DNA from 2 places in the Vibrio japonicus genome. Region 1 is predicted to be linked to the other one. Evidence: predicted binding sites of a transcription regulator. Region 1 holds the regulator's gene; the other holds the start of a gene.

Region 1 (6,717 bases):
CTGTTCGGCAAACAATGTCAGCCAGCTAGAGCCAATATTGCCTTTACCGCATAGTGCGATACCTATGCGTTTTTGAGCTTGGAACAATTGACTATGAATCGATGCAACCAGAGTAGCGGTGTCGGTTCGTCTAAGCACTGCGATAAGGCTGAGTCCCGATGGAGATTCTGAAACAAACTCAACGGGTGCAGCTTTCAGCTTTTGGTAGAAGCCATAGCAATGGTTGGCATTTTTCGTTACGCCTGCGCCAACAACGGCGACAAGGGAATAACCTTCTTTGAGCTTGATTTCAGCTTCAATCGCTGCATCTTGTAGATACTCTAACGCTCCGCCGGCAATCTCTGCCGTATATGCAAGTCTTAAGCTGTGTTTATCTTTTTGGACTTCATAGGTCAGCGGTTCTAGTTGCGCGCGTTTAAGGTTCGCAAGCACTTCTTTTTCTAGTCGATCGAAGTCGTGGCCCGATGCAAAAATGAGCTTTACAATTAATACTTCATCAAGTGAAGAAATAATCTTTGCACCGCGTCCAGATGCTAATACTCTTTCAATACGGCTAGAGCCAGATTCTGGTGCATAGCTACAACGTAGGTGTAGATCCATAGAACTTTGCGCGACGGGCTGTAATGTTCGGCTGTGCAATACAGGCGCGGCCAGTCGTGCTAGTTCGCTCGCTTCATCAAGTCGAAGTAGAGGCAACAAACATGCATCCGACACTATGCGAGGATCTGCACTAAACACACCTTCTACGTCACTCCAAATCGTCACACGTGAGACTTCCGCTAACGCACCGATCACTGTTGCAGAATAGTCAGAGCCATTACGGCCGAGTAGCACCGTTTGCCCTGCAGCGTTTTGAGCCATAAACCCGGTAATTACGATTCTATGATGAGCATGCTGAGCAAGTACTTCTTTAGCCAGTGGATACGAAGTACCGTAATCGACCTCTGGCTGCGCACCGGATTCCGCACGTAAGAAAGCGCGTGCATCTTGACTGACAGCAGGCAACTCAGATTGCATCAGTAGTGCGGCTAATAGGCGAGAGGACCATACTTCACCGTGTCCTAATACTGCTGCTTTTTGAGCGTTGGTAAGAGGGGCGGTTAACTCACCTAACGTTGAAAACTCATCGTGCAATGCAGCAAGTAATGCTTCTTTTTTTTCATCTTCGATAAGTTCATCGACTAGTGATAGTTGGAACTGCCTGAGAGATTGCAAAACTTCGTGAGCGATTCGTCCATCTTTGTTCAGCGCATCTAAGAACTCCAATAATCGATTCGTTGTTTTTCCTGCTGCAGAGACAACGATAAGATCTTCAGTATTTGAGTATTCTTTTAGGATGTTGACGACTCGGCGGTAGCACTCAGGATCGGCTAGGCTACTACCTCCAAACTTGTGAAGCTGACGGGCTAAGGTCATTAGATACTCTCCTTAGCAATAAGGAAGGCTTGCTCTAGATCTGAGATAAGATCTTCTGCGTCTTCCAAGCCTACAGACAGGCGCAAGAGCAATTGTGAAACGCCAGCCTCAGCAAGCGCCTCTTCACCCATCGCACGATGCGTCATAGATGCAGGATGGCAGATAAGGCTTTCTACGCCACCTAAAGACTCAGCTAAAGAGAATAGCTCTAATTTTTCTACGAAGACTTTCAGTTGCTCAAAACTGCCAGAAAATTCGAAGCTAAGCATGGAACCAAATCCAGATTGCTGTTTTTTCGCGATATCGTGCCCAGGGTGCTCTGGGAGGCTAGGGTGGTAGATCGTACCAACAAGCTCTTGGTCTTTAAGGAAGTTCAGGATCTGCGCAGAGCTTTCTTCATGTACACGCATACGGGCACCCAATGTACGGATACCACGTAAAGTCATGTAGCTATCAAAAGGAGTACCTGTCGCACCGATACAGTTTCCCCACCATGAAAGTTCTTCCGCGTGTTCTTCTGTTTTGGTGACGATGACACCACCGATCACATCAGAATGGCCATTAATGTATTTTGTCGTTGAGTGAATAACAAAGTCTGCACCAAGCTCTAAAGGTTTTTGGAATACAGGTGTCAAAAACGTATTGTCTACTGCTACCAAAGCGCCGATTTTTTTCGCTTGGGTACATATTTTCTCAATGTCGACCACGCGAACAAGTGGGTTAGAGGGGGTTTCTAGAAGAACAAGCTTAGGCTTTTGTGCCAAAGCGTCAGACAATGCCTGCTCATCTGATTGATCGATAAACAGAACTTTAAAATCACCTTTCTGAGCGCGTGTATTAAACAAGCGGTAGGTCCCACCGTAGCAGTCATGTGGTGCGACAATCAGATCATCTGGACCAAGAAATGCGGATACCCAAAGGTTGAGTGCTGACGTTCCGCAATTTGTAACCACGGCTCCTTTGCCTGATTCTAACTCGTATAGTGCCGTTTCAAGTAATCCTCTGTTGGGGTTACCTGAACGGGTGTAGTCATATGTTGGGACTTCTCCAAACGCAGGAAATCCATAGTTGGTCGAAAGATAAATTGGGGGGACAACAGCATGATGTTGTGTGTCTGACTCGATACCAGTACGTACCGCGATTGTGGCTGGCTTGCGGGCGCTCATAAGTGTTTCCTTTCGCACAGTGGTGACAACTTGCAGGGATTACGCTATATCTGTGTTAGATAGAGATAATCCAGTTCCATACTTAGATACTTTACTTATCATCCTTTGAGACGTCAACACTTCTGGACGTCCATATGTCTTTGCTTATGGCCATAAATCCCGCTAAAATTACGCCTTCTGATTTTTATCCATCAAAAATTATTAAAGGTGCGCAATGGCAGACTGGAATGGCGAATACATTAGCCCGTACGCTGAACATGGAAAGAAAAGTGAACAAGTAAAAAAAATTACTGTTTCGATTCCACTGAAAGTATTAAAGGTACTCACTGACGAGCGTACACGCCGTCAGATTAACAATCTACGCCATGCGACAAATAGTGAGCTATTGTGCGAAGCATTTCTACATGCCTACACTGGCCAGCCACTTCCGACGGATGAAGATCTACGTAAAGACCGCCCAGATGATATCCCTGCAGAAGTGAAGCGTCTGATGACGGAAATGGGCATTGAGTTCGAAGCGTTTGACGAAGAATAAAAATCTCTTGTCACATAGAGTGTCGAGAGCAGAAAAGCAGTAACAAACGCACCATTATTTTCGCTGATGCTGGCTACCGTGAGATAAAAAAGCCGCTGATTGATATCAGCGGCTTTTGTTTGAGAGTAGGAAATTAACCTTCCATGTATCCTTCAGGCATTTCGATACGAGCGACACCTGAATCAACGGCCGCTTGCGCGACGGCTTTAGCTACGCGCGGAAGTAAACGAGAGTCCATAGGCTTTGGAATGATGTAGCCAGGACCGAATTCTAGGCTATCCACGCCTGCTGCTTTTAACACTTCAGCTGGAACGTCTTCTTTCGCTAGCTGACGAATTGCTTCAACCGCTGCCAGTTTCATTTCATCATTAATTTCACTAGCACGAACATCCAATGCCCCGCGGAAGATGAATGGGAAACAAAGAACGTTATTGACTTGGTTAGGGTAATCACTGCGGCCAGTACCCATGATGAGGTCATTGCGGACTTCATGTGCAAGTTCTGGTTTGATCTCTGGATCTGGGTTAGAACACGCAAACACAATAGGCTTATCGGCCATGAGTTTTAGTGCTTCTGGTGGTAATAGGTTTGGACCTGATACACCAAGGAATAGGTCTGCGCCTTCGATTACGTCTTCAAGAGTGCGTTTATCTGTATTGTTGGCAAAGAGTTGCTTGTATTCATTTAGGTCGTCGCGACGAGTGTGGATAACGCCTTTGCGGTCAAGCATGTAGATTTTTTCACGCATAGCGCCACACTTAATCAGTAGCTCCATACATGCGACAGCGGCTGCACCCGCGCCCAAACAAACAATGGTTGTTTCTTCAAGCTTTTTACCTTGCAGCTCAATTGCGTTCAACATACCTGCTGCAGTGACGATAGCTGTGCCGTGTTGATCATCGTGGAAAACAGGCACGTCACAGCGTTCAATAAGCTGTTTTTCAATCTCAAAGCAATCAGGTGCTTTGATATCTTCTAAGTTAATACCACCAAAAGTGTCTGCGATGTTTGCTACTGTATCAACAAACTCGTCAATAGTGCGGTGCTTTACTTGAATATCAATAGAATCTAAGCCGGCAAAACGTTTGAACAGAAGTGCTTTACCTTCCATAACAGGCTTAGATGCCATTGGACCTAAATTACCTAAACCAAGAATTGCGGTACCGTTAGAGATAACAGCGACCATATTGCCTTTGGCAGTGTATTTGTAAATATTCTCTGGATTTTGCGCGATTTCACGAACTGGCTCAGCGACACCTGGGCTGTATGCCAGTGCCAGATCACCAGCTGTTTCTGCTGGAGTGGTGAGCTCAACTGAAATTTTACCCGCCGTTGGGTATGCATGATAGTCAAGTGCTTGCTGGCGGAATTGTTCTTCAGGGGATAATTCTTCGCGATTGTCTTCTGACATGGATGTGGGTACTCATTAATAATTATAAGGAAAGGGGAAATCCATTTTAGAGTAACTAAGTCAAGCTGCAAAGGTTGTAATGCGACGGATAATCACAAAATATTGGAATTGACTGGAGATAAGACCAGATAGGGAGAGATGCCTCTGAATATGACAATCATTGTCATCATAAACTGCTGTTTTAAAGTCAGAAATAAAAAAGGACGCCGTAGCGTCCTTTTTAAATTTGCTTACAAAGAAGAGATTACTTCTTGCTTGATAGAGCACCGAAACGCTTGTTGAAGCGATCAACACGGCCGCCTGTATCAACGATACGTTGCTTACCAGTGTAGAATGGGTGACATTTGTCACAAACGTCTAGGTGGATAGAATCTTTCGCTAGAGTTGAGTTGAACTCGAAAGAGTTACCACAAGAACAAGTCGCTTTGATTGCTTTGTATTCTGGGTGGATACCAGTTTTCATGGGAGAACCTCTAAATATAGGCCGCGTCGCTATCCGAGTCTTAGCCGGACACCACACGTAGTTAATAAAATTATCTTGGATACCGCTGCTCAAAAAGCAAGCCATATCACTAAGGCGCGATATATTAATGAATACACTGGCTAGGATCAACCTATTTACCGCAGAAAGTGATACTTTTTTGTCCATTTCTAACCAACGGTCTTGAAAGCGGGCTTTGCAATAAAGCGCATTGGATGAGGCTTTTACGCCTCTTGCTTTTCCCTTAGACTAATTATGTTCATTTTCCTCACTTCCAATGGCTTGTATGCGACCAAAGATTGCCCGAGTAGCTTTACCTGTTCCACTTGATAAACAATTTGATTACCTCATTCCTCCGCATCTGTTTCCGATTATCGGCGGCCGTGTTTCTGTGCCTTTTGGACGCCAAACGCTGGTGGGAATTGTGACTGCATTGGTGAATCATTCGGAGTTCAGCGAAGCGCAACTAAAGTCAATTAAGCAAGTGTTAGACAATCAGCCAGTTTGGCCTGAAAGTCTTTATCAACTTTTACAATGGTGCAGTCAGTTTTATCAGTATCCGTTGGGAGAAACGTTACTCAATGCGATGCCAAGTGCTTTACGCAAAGGGAAAGACGCTGACTTTGCTGCATTAGTAGAATGGCAACTGACAGAGGCGGGGCGAGATCAGTTCATGATTGGTTTTGGTCGAGCAGTGAAACAGGCGAAAGTGATGCACATGCTCGAAGTAGGCCCAGTCCCTCATCAACAGTTTATTGATGAAGAAGTCAGCTCGAGTGTACTCAAAACGCTTTCAGATAAGGGTTGGATAGAATCTGTTGAAAAGAAACCGCTGATTCGTCGCTGGAGTGGTGATGTTGAAGCAAGCGTTGACAAACCTAAGTTGAATACTGAACAGGCTGTGGCGATTGCGACAGTGAACAGTGCTCAAGGGTTTGGATGCTTTTTGTTGGAGGGGGTGACGGGCTCTGGTAAAACAGAGGTGTATCTGAACCTGATAAAACCCGTTTTGGAGCAAGGGAAGCAAGCTCTGGTATTGGTGCCTGAAATAGGTCTGACTCCACAAACCATTAACCGATTTAAGAAGCGTTTTAATGTTCCTGTTGAAGTGATTCATTCAGGTTTGAACGACACAGAGAGGTTGAACGCTTGGTTATCTGCCAGAGATAAAGCGGCAGGGATCGTGATTGGTACGCGTTCAGCACTACTTACGCCGTTTGCAGACTTAGGTATCATCATCGTCGATGAAGAGCACGACACCTCTTATAAGCAACAAGATAGCTTACGTTATCATGCACGAGATGTTGCCGTTATGCGCGCCAATAAAGAGCAGATCCCGATTGTTCTCGGATCTGCAACACCGGCATTGGAAACGCTGCACAATGCGCTCGTTGGAAAGTACCATCATTTAGTTTTGTCTCAGCGTGCAGGGAGCGCTGTACCCACAACCAATAAAGTACTGGATATAAAAGGCGCCTATCTTGAGAGTGGATTGTCTGCGCCATTGATTGCAGAAATGCGCAAGCATCTTCAAGCGGGGAACCAAGTCATGTTGTTCCTCAATCGAAGGGGCTTTTCTCCTGCATTGATGTGTCACGAATGTGGATGGATTGCTGAGTGTAAGCGCTGTGATGCGTATTATACCTATCATCAAAACAGCAACGAAATTCGATGCCATCATTGTGGTTCTCAACAACCTATTATCCAC
Region 2 (6,717 bases), 540 kb from region 1:
CTTGTCGCTGAAGTCATGTTGATTCACCGTACGAGGCATATATCCTCCTTGATCGATTCTCTGTTCTCACCAAAATAATCTGGCGTGTATGAAACTCGATGCCCGGCTGGAGTGACTTCATATCTAGGGCAAGAGTTTATTGTGATACTGAGATATCAGCGGTAAGCCGTTAATCTCGTTAGTACCATTTAACTATTGACCTCTTGATTAAAAAATACAAATTTGTCGGTCACTTTTTATCGGCAATAAAAAAGAGCTTCTGGTTGCCCAGAAGCTCTTTAGAAATTGGAATTAGTGAGTTCTTATTTTACTTAAGACCTGCAAATTCGCGTAGAAGTGCTGCTTTGTCTGTCGCTTCCCATGGGAACTCTTCACGACCAAAGTGACCGTATGCTGCAGTCTTCTTATAGATAGGTTGTAGAAGGTTCAGCATTTCTTGTAGGCCGTATGGACGTAGGTCGAAGAACTGGCGTACTGCTTCGATGATAGTGTCATGTGGTACTTTTTCAGTACCAAATGTTTCCACCATGATAGATGTTGGATCTGCAACACCGATAGCGTAAGAAAGTTGGATTTCACAACGGTCAGCCATACCAGCTGCAACAATGTTTTTCGCTACGTAGCGCGCTGCGTATGCTGCAGAACGGTCTACTTTTGATGGATCTTTACCAGAGAATGCACCACCACCGTGACGAGCAGCGCCGCCGTAGGTATCAACGATGATCTTACGACCAGTCAAACCACAGTCACCCATAGGACCACCGATTACGAAACGGCCAGTTGGGTTGATGAAGAAGTTAGTCTCTTTATTGATCCACTCAGACGGTAGTACTGGCTTGATGATCTCTTCCATAACTGCTTCGCGTAGTTCTGGAGTAGAAATTGAATCACAGTGCTGAGTTGAAAGAACAACCGCATCGATACCCACGATTTTACCTTGCTCGTACTGGAACGTTACCTGAGACTTAGCGTCTGGGCGTAACCAAGGCAGTGTGCCGTTTTTACGAACTTCCGCTTGCTTTTGAACAAGACGGTGAGAATAAGTAATCGGAGCTGGCATCAGAACTTCTGTTTCGTTACATGCGTAACCGAACATAATACCTTGGTCACCTGCGCCTTGCTCTTTCGGGTCAGCTTTATCAACACCTTGGTTGATATCAGGAGACTGTTTACCGATTGTGTTAAGAACAGCACAAGAGTCAGCGTCAAAGCCCATGTCTGAGTGCACGTAGCCGATTTCGCGAACAGTTTCACGAGTTAGCTCTTCAATGTCTACCCATGCTGAAGTTGTGATCTCACCACCAACCATTACCATGCCGGTTTTTACGTAAGTTTCACAGGCAACACGAGCCTTTGGATCTTGCTCTAGAATCGCGTCAAGAACCGCATCAGAAATCTGGTCTGCAATTTTATCTGGATGACCTTCTGATACTGACTCAGAAGTAAACAGGTGCTTAGCCATGTTAGCTCCACTATATCTGGTTTAAAACTGGGGCATGATAAACGCTCCAGCGAAAAATAATACTAATATATGCAGGTGTATCTACATCTAGACGGCTATTCTAGTTTTGATTGCTCGAATTACAAGCTCTTTTTTGCTTTTTGTTATAACCAAACGTTTGCTTTTATTTTCTGGAATTGAATTTATTGAGAACGATTTGGATCGAAAGCGGCAATAATTGTGAGGTTTCGTTTTGGAAAACGTTTGCACACCCCTTGTCGCTTTGAGAGAATTATGAACCATTATTTCGTTTCGCTTAACCTACTCAGGAGCAGACATGTCGTCTCGTAAACATCTTGCCAATGCAATCCGTGCGCTAAGTATGGATGGTGTTCAACAAGCTAACTCTGGTCACCCAGGTGCACCTATGGGTATGGCTGACATCGCTGAAGTTCTTTGGCGTTCTCACCTCAACCACAACCCAGCAAACCCAGAGTGGGCTGACCGCGACCGTTTCGTACTGTCTAACGGCCACGGTTCGATGCTGATTTACTCTCTGCTTCACCTGACGGGCTACGCGCTACCGATTGAAGAGCTTAAAAACTTCCGCCAGCTTCATTCTAAAACACCTGGCCACCCAGAATACGGTTACGCACCTGGTATCGAAACAACGACGGGTCCTCTAGGTCAAGGCATCACGAACGCTGTGGGTATGGCGTTGGCTGAAAAAGCGTTGGCTGCTCAGTTCAACAAAGAAGGCCACGACATCGTTGACCACTACACGTATGCATTCATGGGTGATGGCTGTTTGATGGAAGGTATCTCTCACGAAGCGTGTTCTTTGGCTGGTACACTAGGCCTAGGCAAATTGATCGCATTCTGGGATGACAATGGTATCTCTATCGATGGTGACGTGGAAGGTTGGTTCTCTGACGATACACCTAAGCGTTTCGAAGCTTACGGCTGGCACGTAATCCCAGCAGTGGACGGTCACGATTCTGAAGCGATCAACGCAGCGATTGAAGCAGCAAAAGCGGACCCACGTCCGACACTAATTTGTACTAAGACCATCATCGGTTTTGGTTCTCCAAATAAAGCAGGCTCTCACGACTGTCACGGTGCACCGCTTGGGGCTGATGAGGTTAAAGCAGCACGTGAATTCCTTGGTTGGGAATACGGCGCGTTTGAAATCCCTGCTGACGTATACGCAGAGTGGGATGCAAAAGCAGCAGGCGCTGAAAAAGAAGCAGCGTGGAACGCGAAGTTCGAAGCATACGCAGCAGCTTACCCAGCAGAAGCCGCAGAGCTTAAGCGTCGTCTAAATGGTGAGCTACCTGCAGAGTGGGAAGAGAAAGCAAACCAAATCATTGCGGATCTTCAAGCAAACCCAGCGAACATCGCTTCACGTAAAGCGTCTCAAAACGCACTGGAAGCGTTTGGTCAAATGCTTCCAGAATTCATGGGTGGCTCTGCTGACCTTGCACCTTCTAACCTAACGATGTGGTCTGGTTCTAAGTCACTAACGGCTGACGATGCGTCTGGTAACTACATCCACTACGGTGTACGTGAATTCGGTATGACGGCGATCATCAACGGTATCGCACTACACGGCGGTTTTGTTCCTTACGGCGCAACATTCCTGATGTTCATGGAATACGCACGTAACGCAATGCGCATGGCGGCTCTGATGAAAGTTCAGAACATCCAAGTGTACACGCACGATTCTATCGGCCTTGGCGAAGATGGCCCGACTCACCAACCAGTTGAGCAAATGGCGTCGCTACGTCTAACTCCAAACATGAGCACATGGCGTCCATGTGACCAGGTTGAATCTGCAGTGGCTTGGAAACTAGCGATTGAACGTAAAGATGCACCGACTTCTCTAATCTTCTCTCGCCAGAACCTAGCGCAACAAGCGCGCAGTGCTGAGCAAGTAGCAGACATCGCGAAAGGCGGTTACATCCTAAAAGATTGCGAAGGCAAGCCAGAGCTTATCCTTATCGCAACAGGTTCTGAAGTTGAGCTAGCGGTTGAAGCAGCAGCACAGCTAACAACAGAAGGTAAGAAAATACGCGTTGTTTCAATGCCATCAACAGATGCGTTCGACAAGCAAGACGCAGCTTACCGCGAAGCAGTGCTACCATCAGACGTAACAGCGCGTATCGCTATCGAAGCGGGTATTGCAGACTTCTGGTACAAGTATGTTGGTTTCGGTGGCAAGATCATCGGTATGACGACATTCGGTGAATCTGCACCAGCTGGCGAGCTGTTTAAGATGTTCGGTTTCACAACTGAGAATGTAGTAAAAGAAGCACATGAGCTTCTAGCTTAAATCGCTGACTTTTATTGGAAAAGGGCTATCGTTGATAGCCCTTTTTTTATGTTTTTTTATTGGTCTACGGAACGAATACTTTTTCTGACATGGGCGTAGCGTGATCTTTGATTATTATTATGTTGGGAAAGTTGTAATTTTCTCAGCTTCACAAACCGATGCAATGTTGCAGAAGAAGCAAAGGAGAGTCACGTAATGAACATATTGAACCGTAAGCCACTTATGGTGTTGCTCGCATTCATGTGTAGCGCTGCTTTAGTTGGATGTGGCGAGGAGCAGTCAGCTGAAGAGATGGGTGCAAAAGTCGATCAAGCGATCGAAGAAGCAGGTGAGGGTATTGAAGAAACGTCTGAAAAAGTGGAACAAACGTTAACAGAAACCAGTGAGAGTATTGAAAAGGCGGCGTCGGATGCTGGCGATATGATGGACGAAACAATGACCGACGCCGGCAATAAGTTAAATGAAACTATGACGAATATTGGTGATAAGTTAGACGAAACGATGACCAATGCCAGCGATCAGTTAGATGAAACCACGACCGAGGCTGGGAATATGATGGAAGAGATGGAAGAAGAGTGTGAAAACATGAAAGAGTCTGTCAATGCAGAAGATACAGGCTGCTAACGAATCTCTCTCATCAATACGCTCCCGCAGATTGTAGTTTGCCCAGCGGGAGCTATTTTGTTGAACGCTAAAAGCGTATTTATCCTACATGTTTTATTTTACTTACCACTTGCTATCTGTTTGCAGGTGACAGGTGCTCCGTCAATCTGGATAAGTAAATGTTCAGACATAGCATTGCGTAGTACGCGTTAGACTAACCTTTCCAATCACTAGGTACACTGCTGTGAATATTGTCTATCAACACCGACAAGCGTAGTGGTGGTCGACCTGCAGGTATATAGCAGTTTATGGCTACTGGCTCTGACAGCCATCCTTCAAGGCAAGCTTGTATCCGCCCCGGATGATGCCTCTCATACCCATTTGCAGTCCATGTTGGTATTAAACCGATACCGTGTCCATTAGCGATACTGTCGATCTGCATCGCAATATTGTCACTGTACAATCGGCTCGTGAGCGGTTCTAAGTGGTACTCACCTTGCTGTGGATGAGCCAACGTTAAGCCGTTTTCCCGTACGGAACCAAAATCGATCCACGGATGACGGGATAATTCATTTGGATGATTTATTGGACCTGTCTTTTGAAGATAATCTGGTGATGCAAAAGGCGTATAACGAAAGTGACCTAATGTTTCTTTTCGCCAGTCTAGCCCGTCGCGTTCTCCAAGCCAGATAAACAAATCAGGGTCGTGGTGATCTTCGGAAAAGTCACTGGTAAGCCGAATGCTCACATTGGGGTTTTCGGTGAGGAATTGATTCAATACTCCTCCCAACCAGCTACGAACCAGTGCCGCATGGCAAACGATATTCAACGTGCCTGATACTTGGTTATTCAAACCTTGAAGTGCATCGTAACTTTCTTCGCTCAGTTCCAGAATCTGACGACTGTAGTGCGCGAAGATTTCACCGGCACGAGTGAGTACCAAGCGGTTACCTTGGCGTGTGGTCAGTGCTTGGCCAAAGTCCTCTTCTAGCTGTGCAAGACGGCGGCTTAAGGTTGACTTTGGTTGGTTGAGCGCTTTGGCGGCTGCGGTCAGGCTTTTATGCTGATTGAGCGCATCAAACGCGCGAATTGAGGCTAAGTCGTGCATCTCTTAATCTTTCACCTCACCATGCCTAAGTTCCATATTTGGGAAGAACCGTTCCAAAACTCTCACTATACATCTCATTCTAATTATGAATAATTCCACTTCGAAAATAATAATCATTATCAATTATGGAGATAGAGATGTCTACTCTTAAACTACCAGTACTAACAGCAACTGGTGTTTTAGCCTTCGTCAGTGTTCCTCATGTGTTTGCCAATGATGCAGTATCTCAAATGGATACAGTGGTTGTGACTGCAGCAGGTTACGAGCAATCACAGGCTGACGCCCCTGCGAGTATCAGTGTTATTTCTCGCGAAGATTTAGAGTCGCGTTACTACCGTGATGTGACCGATGCGCTAAAAAGTGTGCCTGGTGTGGTTGTAACCGGTGGCGGTGACACAACAGATGTAAGCATTCGTGGTATGGGCTCTAAGTACACGTTGATTCTTGTCGATGGCAAGCGCCAAAGTACACGTGAAACTCGCCCAAATAGTGACGGCCCAGGTATTGAACAAGGTTGGTTGCCACCGCTACAAGCGATCGAACGTATTGAGGTTATTCGCGGTCCGATGTCGACACTTTACGGTTCTGATGCGATTGGAGGTGTGATTAACGTGATTACCCGTAAAGATGTACAAGAATGGACGGGTAACGTGCAGCTCGGTACGGTTGTGCAAGAAAATAGCCGCTCTGGTGGTGAGCAAAGTGCGAATTTCTTCCTAAATGGACCGCTAGCAGAAGACTTGTCTCTACAGGTTTACGGTCAGTACACCGCAAGGGAAGAAGACGATATTGAACGCGGCTATGAAGATAAAGACTTACAAAGCATTTCTTCAAAATTGACTTATCAGGTTAATGATCGCCACTCTGTACAGCTTGAAGGTGGTACATCGGCACAAAGCCGTCGTGGCAATGTGGGGCTGTCCGTACCAACGTCGGGGTGTCGAGGGGAGTGTAAAGACTCGCTTAATGAGTATCGTCGTACTTATGCCACAGTAAGCCATACCGGTGACTGGGAATCGTTGGGTTATTCGGATACTTACCTTCAGCGTGAAGAGAGCGAAAATAAGTCGCGAGAAATGAACATCGTTAATACAACCTTCAAATCGAGCTTAGTGACCAATATTGGGAATCACATGCTGACGACGGGTGTCGATGCCACTCACGCAGAGTTAGAAGATGGCACATCGAACAAGTCTTCTTCACAAACGGAAATTTCTAACACTCAGTGGGCCG

What was found. Region 1 encodes MetJ, which represses methionine synthesis genes. Its sites were predicted from a motif close to TTAGACNTNTANANGTCTAA; they were not measured.
Region 2: the regulator MetJ is predicted to act here: its motif matches at 1,542-1,561, upstream of metK (methionine adenosyltransferase).

The regions. Positions count from the first base shown of each region.
Region 1 is NZ_CP102096.1:183,308-190,024, forward strand. It holds gene NP165_RS00900 (bifunctional aspartate kinase/homoserine dehydrogenase II) at 1-1,416, opposite strand, end outside; gene NP165_RS00905 (O-succinylhomoserine (thiol)-lyase) at 1,416-2,582, opposite strand; gene metJ (met regulon transcriptional regulator MetJ) at 2,797-3,117, shown strand; gene NP165_RS00915 (malic enzyme-like NAD(P)-binding protein) at 3,251-4,528, opposite strand; gene rpmE (50S ribosomal protein L31) at 4,773-4,991, opposite strand; gene priA (primosomal protein N') at 5,296-6,717, shown strand, end outside.
Region 2 is NZ_CP102096.1:2,431,184-2,437,900, reverse strand. It holds gene NP165_RS11420 (DUF2189 domain-containing protein) at 1-39, opposite strand, end outside; gene metK (methionine adenosyltransferase) at 308-1,462, opposite strand; gene tkt (transketolase) at 1,779-3,773, shown strand; gene NP165_RS11405 (hypothetical protein) at 3,969-4,397, shown strand; gene NP165_RS11400 (LysR family transcriptional regulator) at 4,591-5,484, opposite strand; gene NP165_RS11395 (ligand-gated channel protein) at 5,622-6,717, shown strand, end outside.